Regions from separate parts of the Dysgonomonas termitidis genome, predicted to be linked through region 2. Evidence: riboswitches for the same ligand, from Rfam matches in the RefSeq annotation. Region 2 holds a riboswitch; the other holds the start of a gene.
The links. A riboswitch is a leader RNA that binds a small molecule or an ion and turns the genes downstream of it on or off. The one in region 2 is predicted to bind cobalamin.
Positions count from the first base shown of each region.

Region 1 (4,237 bases), 2.1 Mb from region 2:
CGACCAAACCATAATCCAATTGCAACAGCACAAACCGGATACAATGCCCTACCCCTCCTAACAATCCTGCAATCAGCAAAGCTTTTCGGGGGGTCTCGAAAAGAAGCGCGAAGCCTATTGCTACAAAAAAGCTTAGAAAAGCATCTCTTAATATATCTATCATCATCTCTAAAAATTATTAATACCTATCAATGACATACTCATAAACATGCCGATCGCTATACATAACAAAATAAAGCCGCCGAATGCCCCACGCGCAATTCCCGTGGGTATATACCCCTCCAGCAAATCTATAATACAATTAATCAACGGGACCCCCGGTATAAGGAACAGGACAGCGGTTGCTACCGATATATCGGGCGATAAGCCACAACCGAACAATACATTCATGCCGGAGATCGTTGTAGTCGCAAAAGCAGAACATACAACGGCAACCATCAGATTGAAACCCTTTTTTACCATTTCCTGACGCACTGTAAGCCCCATGAGTGACGCTATAAAGGCAAAAGCTCCGTCCATCCAGTCGCCTCCGGCAAGCAAACATAAACAACCACATGCTACCCCGATAAAAACGCGTATCAGCCAAACAGGATGTTTAGGTGCGGCTTTTATCTCATTCAGGCAATTTTCCAGCTCACCCAACGAAATTTTATTCTCAAACAGCTTCCATGTTAACAAACTGGTATTTGTCAATACGCCGAAATGCGCACCATGATGCCTCACCCGCTTGTTTCCGGTTACTGTATTTTCGGGATTTTCACGATCTGTAACCGTTACCGATACAGCAGTAAAGGAGAGAAGCATCTCCACCTTAAAACAAGTCGTATCGGCAATACGTTGCACATTCCGGTTTATACGTTCACAGTGAGCGCCTGACTCTAACAGAATCGTACTGACCTCCAAAATCAGATCGGCAAATTTTGTAGCGGACATACCTTTGTCCTCCGGCAAAACATTTTCCATTTTGTTTGCTTTATAAAATTAATCTCCGGGAGAATAAGTGATTCTGTCGGCGGCTCTTGCAGGGATCTTAGTTATCATATATAACCAACACAATGCAACTTTGACTGTTGCACAAAACCAGCTTTATCCGAACATGAATTTTTACTTCTCCAACTTGCCTCTAATCCTCGAAAGACAAAATCATACTATTACTGGCAGGTCTTCTGACTCACTCTTGCTCCGTGCAGCCTTCCCGATAGACAGTTATCTGTCGACCAGTGGCATTGGGTATCGCTCGGAACAACATCAATGAATGTTAACTGATGACTGTTAACTGTTCACTGAAAAGAGGTTACAGCAGCGGGTCTGTTCAGGACTTGCACCTGATTCCCTTTTTCATTACTTATCCGAAGATGCGGACTTGTAACACCAATAATCAGATACAAAGTTGGAATAAAAAATCGAAATAATAACATTTTGAGAAAATATTTTTTTCTGTAGTTATCGGCAAATCATCCGGAATAAAGATAAATTAATATCGTAAATTATCCAATTTAGGAAACTTTTCAACAATATAAAAGTTTTATTTATCTAATATTGTATAACTTAGAATTTATTTCGGGAAACTTTGGCATTATTTTTCAATAAATAAATCTCATTTTTGAAAACCATATAAAAAAATAATCTACCTTTGTTACCATATACGGTTCTGAAATAAAATCAGATGAAAAGGGAATCAGGTGCAAGTCCTGAACTATCCCCGTAGCTGTAAATTTCAAGAAAAGGTTAGGCCCTCACGCCACTGATCGACAGTTACCGGTCATCAGTTTCAGTTATCATTTTGTTAACTGCTTACTGCTCACTGTTAACTGAACATTGGGAAGGCTCCTAACCGGGAAATAAGTCAGAAGACCTGCCGTGTATACATTCGTAGCTTTCGGGAGAAAAGCGATAGAATAGAATATGCGGTGACTTTACATCTTTAATCTCTCTTCGCCTATTTTGGTCTCTATCCCCGTCAGTTACATTGAAGCAATGTATCATTAATCAACAATTGACGACGCGAAAGCGGGTCGAATACTTTCTTTTACTCATAACATAATACAACCATGATTCAGACAGTCATAAAAAGAGACGGACGCATAGTCGGCTTCAATGAAGAAAAGATAATGGCAGCTATCCGCAAAGCCATGTTACACACCGAACAAGGAGAAGACTCTTCCCTGATAAGACGCATCACGGATTTTATCTCTTGCCAGGGTAACGAGCAAATGACCGTAGAGCAAATCCAGGATATGGTAGAAGTGGAACTGATGAAAAGCCCACGGAAAGAAGCAGCTAAAAAATATATCGCTTACCGCGACCAGCGCAGCATTGCCCGAAAGGCCAAAACACGGGACATGTTCCTCGAAATCATAGAGACCAAATCGAACGATATCACACGCGAAAATGCCAACATGAACGCTGATACTCCGGCAGGAATGATGATGAAATTCGCGAGTGAAACTACGAAGCCTTTTGTTGACGACTATCTGCTGCTGCCGGAAGTAAAAGAAGCCGTCCGCCAAAACTATTTACATATTCACGACAAGGACTATTATCCGACCAAAAGCCTCACTTGTGTACAGCACCCATTAGATAAGATACTTCAGCATGGATTCAATGCCGGACATGGAGAATCGCGTCCTGCCAAACGTATAGAAACAGCGAGCATGATTGGCTGCATATCCATGGAAACAGCCCAGAATGAAATGCATGGTGGCCAGTCCATCCCTGCTTTTGATTTTTATCTGGCACCTTTTGTCAGGCGTAGTTTTATTGAAGAAATAAAAGTGCTGGAACAGATAAACGGACTGGACTACAAACACCTTTACGAAACACCAATAGAGGATTACTTATCAAAAGACCTGACCGGATTACATGGTGACGAAAGAATTATCCAACATGCCATAAACCGTACAGTGAGCCGTGTACACCAGTCGATGGAAGCCTTCATCCATAACATGAACACCATACACTCCCGGGGAGGCAATCAGGTGGTATTCAGTTCTATTAATTATGGAACGGATACTTCTGCCGAAGGAAGATGCATCATGCGGGAACTGTTAATCAGCACAGATGAAGGCGTGGGCAACGGAGTAACAGCCATTTTCCCGATACAGATATGGAAAAAGAAGCGGGGAGTAAGCTATTTACCAACAGACCGGAATTACGATTTATACCAACTGGCATGCAAGGTGAGCGCACATCGTTTCTTCCCTAACTTTCTGAATCTGGACGCGACATTCAACCAACATGAAGAATGGAATGAGAACGATCCCCGCCGTTTTGAATATGAAGTGGCGACAATGGGCTGCCGTACCCGCGTATTTGAAAACCGTTTTGGAAAGAAAACATCGGTAGGCAGAGGCAATCTTTCTTTCTCTACACTCAATCTGGTACGCATTGCTCTGGAATGCAGAAACATAGAAAACGAGAAGGAACGGATCGACTGCTTTTACAGGAAACTGGATCAGATGCTCGGGCTGGCCGCCCTCCAATTGCATCGCCGCTTCGAGTTCCAAAAGACAGCCGCTCCCAAACAATTCCCGTTATTAATGTCGGTGCTATGGGAAGGTTGCGAGCAGCTGGCAGGTGAGGATACAATAGAGAAAGTTATCAATCAGGGCACACTTGGCATAGGGTTCATCGGGCTGGCCGAAGCCTTGGTTGCCCTTACCGGCAAGCACCACGGAGAAGACGAAACCGCCCAGAAACTAGGTCTGGAAATAATAACATATATGAGAGACCGGGTAAATGAATTTTCTGATAAATATCAGCACAACTATAGCGTACTGGCCACTCCCGCCGAAGGACTTGCCGGGCGGTTTACACGACGCGACAAAAAAGATTTCGGACTTATTGAAGGAATTACAGACCGGGAGTATTATACAAACTCAAATCATGTACCTGTATATTATTCATGCAGCGCACATCGGAAAGCTAAAATAGAGGCTCCCTATCACGATCTTACGCGTGGAGGACATATATTTTATGTCGAGATGGATGGCGACGCGACTCATAATCCAGAAGCTATTATGACTGTTGTAGATATGATGGATAAATATAATATCGGCTACGCCTCGGTGAACCATAACCGGAACCGTTGCCTGAAATGCGGATACGAAAATGCCGCTACACAAATAAATGAGTGCCCCCGTTGCGGAAGCATGCAGATAGACCGCCTGCAACGTATAACAGGCTATCTGGTAGGCACTACCGATAGATGGAATAGCGCAAAACTTGCTGAACTTAA
Region 1 covers NZ_BAAHYD010000002.1:55,444-59,680, reverse strand. Annotated here, with positions in the region: gene ACYQ3L_RS04675 (threonine/serine exporter family protein) at 1-166, opposite strand, end outside; gene ACYQ3L_RS04670 (threonine/serine exporter family protein) at 169-963, opposite strand; cobalamin riboswitch at 1,140-1,391, opposite strand; cobalamin riboswitch at 1,630-1,877, shown strand; gene ACYQ3L_RS04665 (anaerobic ribonucleoside triphosphate reductase) at 2,052-4,237, shown strand, end outside.
Region 1: linked by a shared signal. The riboswitch ahead of ACYQ3L_RS04665 (anaerobic ribonucleoside triphosphate reductase) and the one ahead of ACYQ3L_RS13125 (cysteine-rich CWC family protein) in region 2 are both predicted to bind cobalamin.

Region 2 (4,237 bases):
TTTTAAATATTGCCTGTTTACTGAGAAAAAAGTTCTGATATTAAACAATATTCAGGATTAGCTTTCCGGTAGAGGAAAGCTAATCCACTGATTAATCATTGATTAATGTAAATAGTTCTTCGGCAGCTTCACGAGGTCCGTCTTTACTGTGTCCCTCTATCGCAAGAGATGTATAAATCTCACCTATCTTAACTCCGTTTTTATCCATATCGGTAAAGTATTCTTTGATAAGTTTACCCGCCAGTTTCTGCTCCTGTACAGGCCCGAACGGATTAGCAAAGTAAGATGTCACCAAACCTTTTTCGGTTGTGGTTCCTTTCGCTTTACGCGCTCCTGCCTCAAATACTTTGATAGCTTCATCCAGATCGGTAAAGAACTTAATTTTCGTATCCGACTCTGTATAGTTGTTCGCATAGAGGAAATAATCTACTTTATATCCTTTCATGATAACATCGTATGTAGCTGCAGGTATCGTGATGCGGGCATTAACCTTGTCCGGATTTGTGTAGATACCTCTTTCCAATTGCTCGAAAGCATACATAGGATCGAGGTCATCGATACGGACAAATGCACCGATCTCCGTTCCATAACCCTTTATTGTGCCATCCGTCTCTTTTTTCAGATAGCCCATATCATCAAATATGATACGCATATGGCGGATATATTTTTCGTTCAGCGTACGGAAAGCTTCAAGGCTTTCAGACTTTCCGGCCCCACTGTCTCCCATAATAATGATATTCGACTCTTTTCCGTTTTTCAGTGCAATGTTTACCATCGCCCCATGTATCGGCAAGCGGTGCTTTTCCATTTGCTTCACATTATGCAGTGTGAGCAACATTTTTTTCATATACCCGAAATAGTCTATATCGTCGCAATGGTTCGCATAACCGATAAGGATATCGTTCTTTTTATCTTTGTAATAGAATGTACGTTTTTCTTCATGTCCGTCCGGATAGCCAAAGACATAGATAATATCCGGTTTTTTACCGATATATTCGCTTTCTTTTGCCAGTTCGAAGAGGTTTGCCAAAGCAAAACCATGAACCATAAAATCTTTATGGAAATAGACAAATGTCAGCATATTCCCAACTTTAGCAGGGAACAGGAACCAGTCGTCCTCGTTGAGAACGATATTCTCAATAGGATTTATATTATGTTCCTGGAAAATACCGTCACGCGTATTTCGTTTGGTGTAAGAGATAAACGGAGGATTAAACATTACTGCCGTAATGAACGGTATAGGAGCCAGTCCATTGTATTCCACAGGACAATTCCAGCTGATATCGCTAAGCGTAAGAGCTGCATTCGCGCCTGCTGTTAATTGACGGTAAACACGATATTGGTAACCGATAACAGTTTCTTCGATACGGCGGTATATCGAAAGGATAAGCTCATTGAACAATTCGTTGGCCTGCATAAAACGAACGCTCTGCAAACCACTGCCTATCGAACTGTTGTGGACGATAGTATATCGCTCAAGCCTGCGCCAGAAGCTATAAAGCAATTCTATCAGTTCTATAAACAAGTCTTTATCATTGAAGAAGATAGCATATTTTCCATGCACATTCTGTACTTCATCAGGATTGCAGACAGTAAGCAATTTAAATGCCTCTATCAGCGTTTTTTCAAATTCCTCATCAGTCTTGAATTCTTTGATATAATATTCATAGATAATTATTTCATCTTTCTTCAGTTTCTGAATAAAGACTTCTATAACTCTATGGAATCCATAACTGTTAAGTATTTTCTGCCGCGTGTCGCAAAATTTCAGAGTGAAGTTGATTATTGCTTTACCTTCGCCTAGAGTAAATTCTTGTAGCATGTCTGATATTGTTTATTATTTATAATTTTTTGATTATCCGCACAATTTTCAGTTTATAATCTTCTGCTATATGGCTAAAACGAACAGAAGATCATAAACCGATTACTCCAACCTGAATATAATCAGTATTGAAATGCTTTCCAGTTTCAAATTTAAGGAAACTTACCTATACAATTAAACGAATTAATGACTAAATTTATAATAAATTGTAAATTTAAAACAAGATTTTGCTATTTTCCTGTAATATAGTTCTTTATAAATCATTCATTTTTGTTCTTATTCAGGAACTTAGGATTTACATCAAATGCATAGAAGGAAGTATTTGCTTCCTGTAAACACTTGGGACACAAGCAGTCCCGGTAATTATCTTTTATATAATCACGGACTCCTATAACAAGACTTACCTTACGACAACTGCATAATTCTATCCTGTCCTCCCTGCAACTGAATGACGCAGAACATCTCTTACATATCTTTTTCATTGTTTTTATTTTTAGATGATTTATAATATAATGATAACCAAGACAGAAGTGCCTATAATATAAACTTATGCTACCAACCGATACGATGGGCACAAGGTTACTATAAAACACAACCCGTTCTCGAAATACAAAAGCTTAAATACAGAGATAATTCTCCCGTTTTTTCAATCTTTTTCCGCGAAAGATGAAAATATATACTTTGGCAGGTCTTCTGACAATAGAAGTTAAAGATATAACTATCTGAATATAAGCAATTATTTGTATCGTATAGTACTATTTCATACATGAGACCATACTTGGACATGGTTTAATACTATGGACTTACAATAATAACCATATACAGTTTTATCTTCATAAAACTCCTTTTGACAATTCTTTTTTGTATTCTGGATACATAGACTTTACAAGAGTAAGGTCCAAATATAAAAAGTAGGACACAAAAAAGACCTGACAAAATTTGCTCTGGCAGGTTTTCTGACTCGTTCCATTTTACACGCCTTCCCGGATTTATCCAGTGGCATAAGAATGTGTAAAACTATTAAGAACTCACAGCAGCGGGTCTGTTCAGGATTTGCACCTGATTCCCTCTTCACCACTATCTACGAATGCAGAAAGTGGCACCAAAACAGTTGACAAAGGTAGGATAAATTTCAAAACTAATCCTAATTAATATGAATTAATTTAGAAGAATAATTCGCATCAGGTACAGGTAGGATAGAAAGCGGGTCATTTTACCTGGTTTCCGTTTGCCAGCTTAAACTTAACAACCTTCCTTTCCGGAAGGACAATCAACTCTCCTGTCTTCGGATTTCTTGACTTGCGTTCCTTCATTGTCTTTACCTGAAATGACCCGAAACCTTGTATGGTGATATTGTTCCCTCCGGACAATACTTCTATAATAGTTTCCAATACCGGGTTTAAGCTGTCGGCTATATATTTTTGGGATACCCCGGCTTTCCTGGCGGCCAGGGTTGTCAGTTGCTTCTTATTCATTCGGTTTTATTTGTTTTTGTATACGGCCCCTTTTTCTTCTCTGTTCCGGGATGCTTACAAAGATAAAGATTAATTTCACCTGTATCTTTTTTGTATGGGCTTATTATGTATTTCCACCCGTCCGTCTTCTATAATGCTTTTGATACCCTTATACAGGGGAAGCTCTTCCACTCCCGCTATTTTCAACGCGTTGAGAGTCATTTGGGCTTCCAGCAGCTCCAGGTATTCTTTCTCCGGTAAGCTTACCAGTTTATCTATTTCCGATTTTTTCTTTGCCATAGTAATCATTAAAATAAGCGTGCTTTCCTGTCAGGAAAGACAGGAAAGCACCGGTCTAACAATATTCACATCTTATCATTTGCATCCGAAATCCGCCGGAGTTTCCCCCCATAAATCATTTTTCCAGTGCAATACATCAATCTTATCTACTTCTGCAGAAAACACTTTCAAAAAGACCCCGGCTTTCTCCAGTTCCGTATTTCTCTTCCCTGATGCCGTTCTTTTGTTGTTAAACCAGGTTATAGCCGTAATGCTGTCTGTGTAAATAACCCTGGGATGGAAATCATTTTCGATGATATATTTTACAGCCGCAACCACACCCAGGAACTCGCCTATATTCACCGTTTGGTTACCTAAATCCTCCAGGAAGATTTGCCTGCCGGTACTAAGGTCGATTCCCCGGTAACGGGTCAGTTTGTTTTTTGTGGAATGGGCCGCGTCTGTAGCTATTCCATTCGATGGACGTTTCATTTCCGTTGGTTTTTATTCGACTTCGGTACTAAAAATCCATCGGCTTCCATCTGTTTAATAAGCGCTATCCCCTCCTCCTTAAATTCAGCAAGCACTGAATCCGGCTCCTCTATGTCAACGCGGGAAGCTAATATATCGAGAACTCCCTCCAGGGTACGGCTTGAATCCGATTTGCCATGCTTCGGGTCAA
Region 2 covers NZ_BAAHYD010000002.1:2,150,997-2,155,233, reverse strand. Annotated here, with positions in the region: gene ACYQ3L_RS13130 (phosphoenolpyruvate carboxykinase (ATP)) at 92-1,822, opposite strand; gene ACYQ3L_RS13125 (cysteine-rich CWC family protein) at 2,083-2,304, opposite strand; cobalamin riboswitch at 2,752-2,944, opposite strand; gene ACYQ3L_RS13120 (HU family DNA-binding protein) at 3,031-3,297, opposite strand; gene ACYQ3L_RS13115 (hypothetical protein) at 3,373-3,576, opposite strand; gene ACYQ3L_RS13110 (ribonuclease H family protein) at 3,652-4,047, opposite strand; gene ACYQ3L_RS13105 (hypothetical protein) at 4,044-4,237, opposite strand, start outside.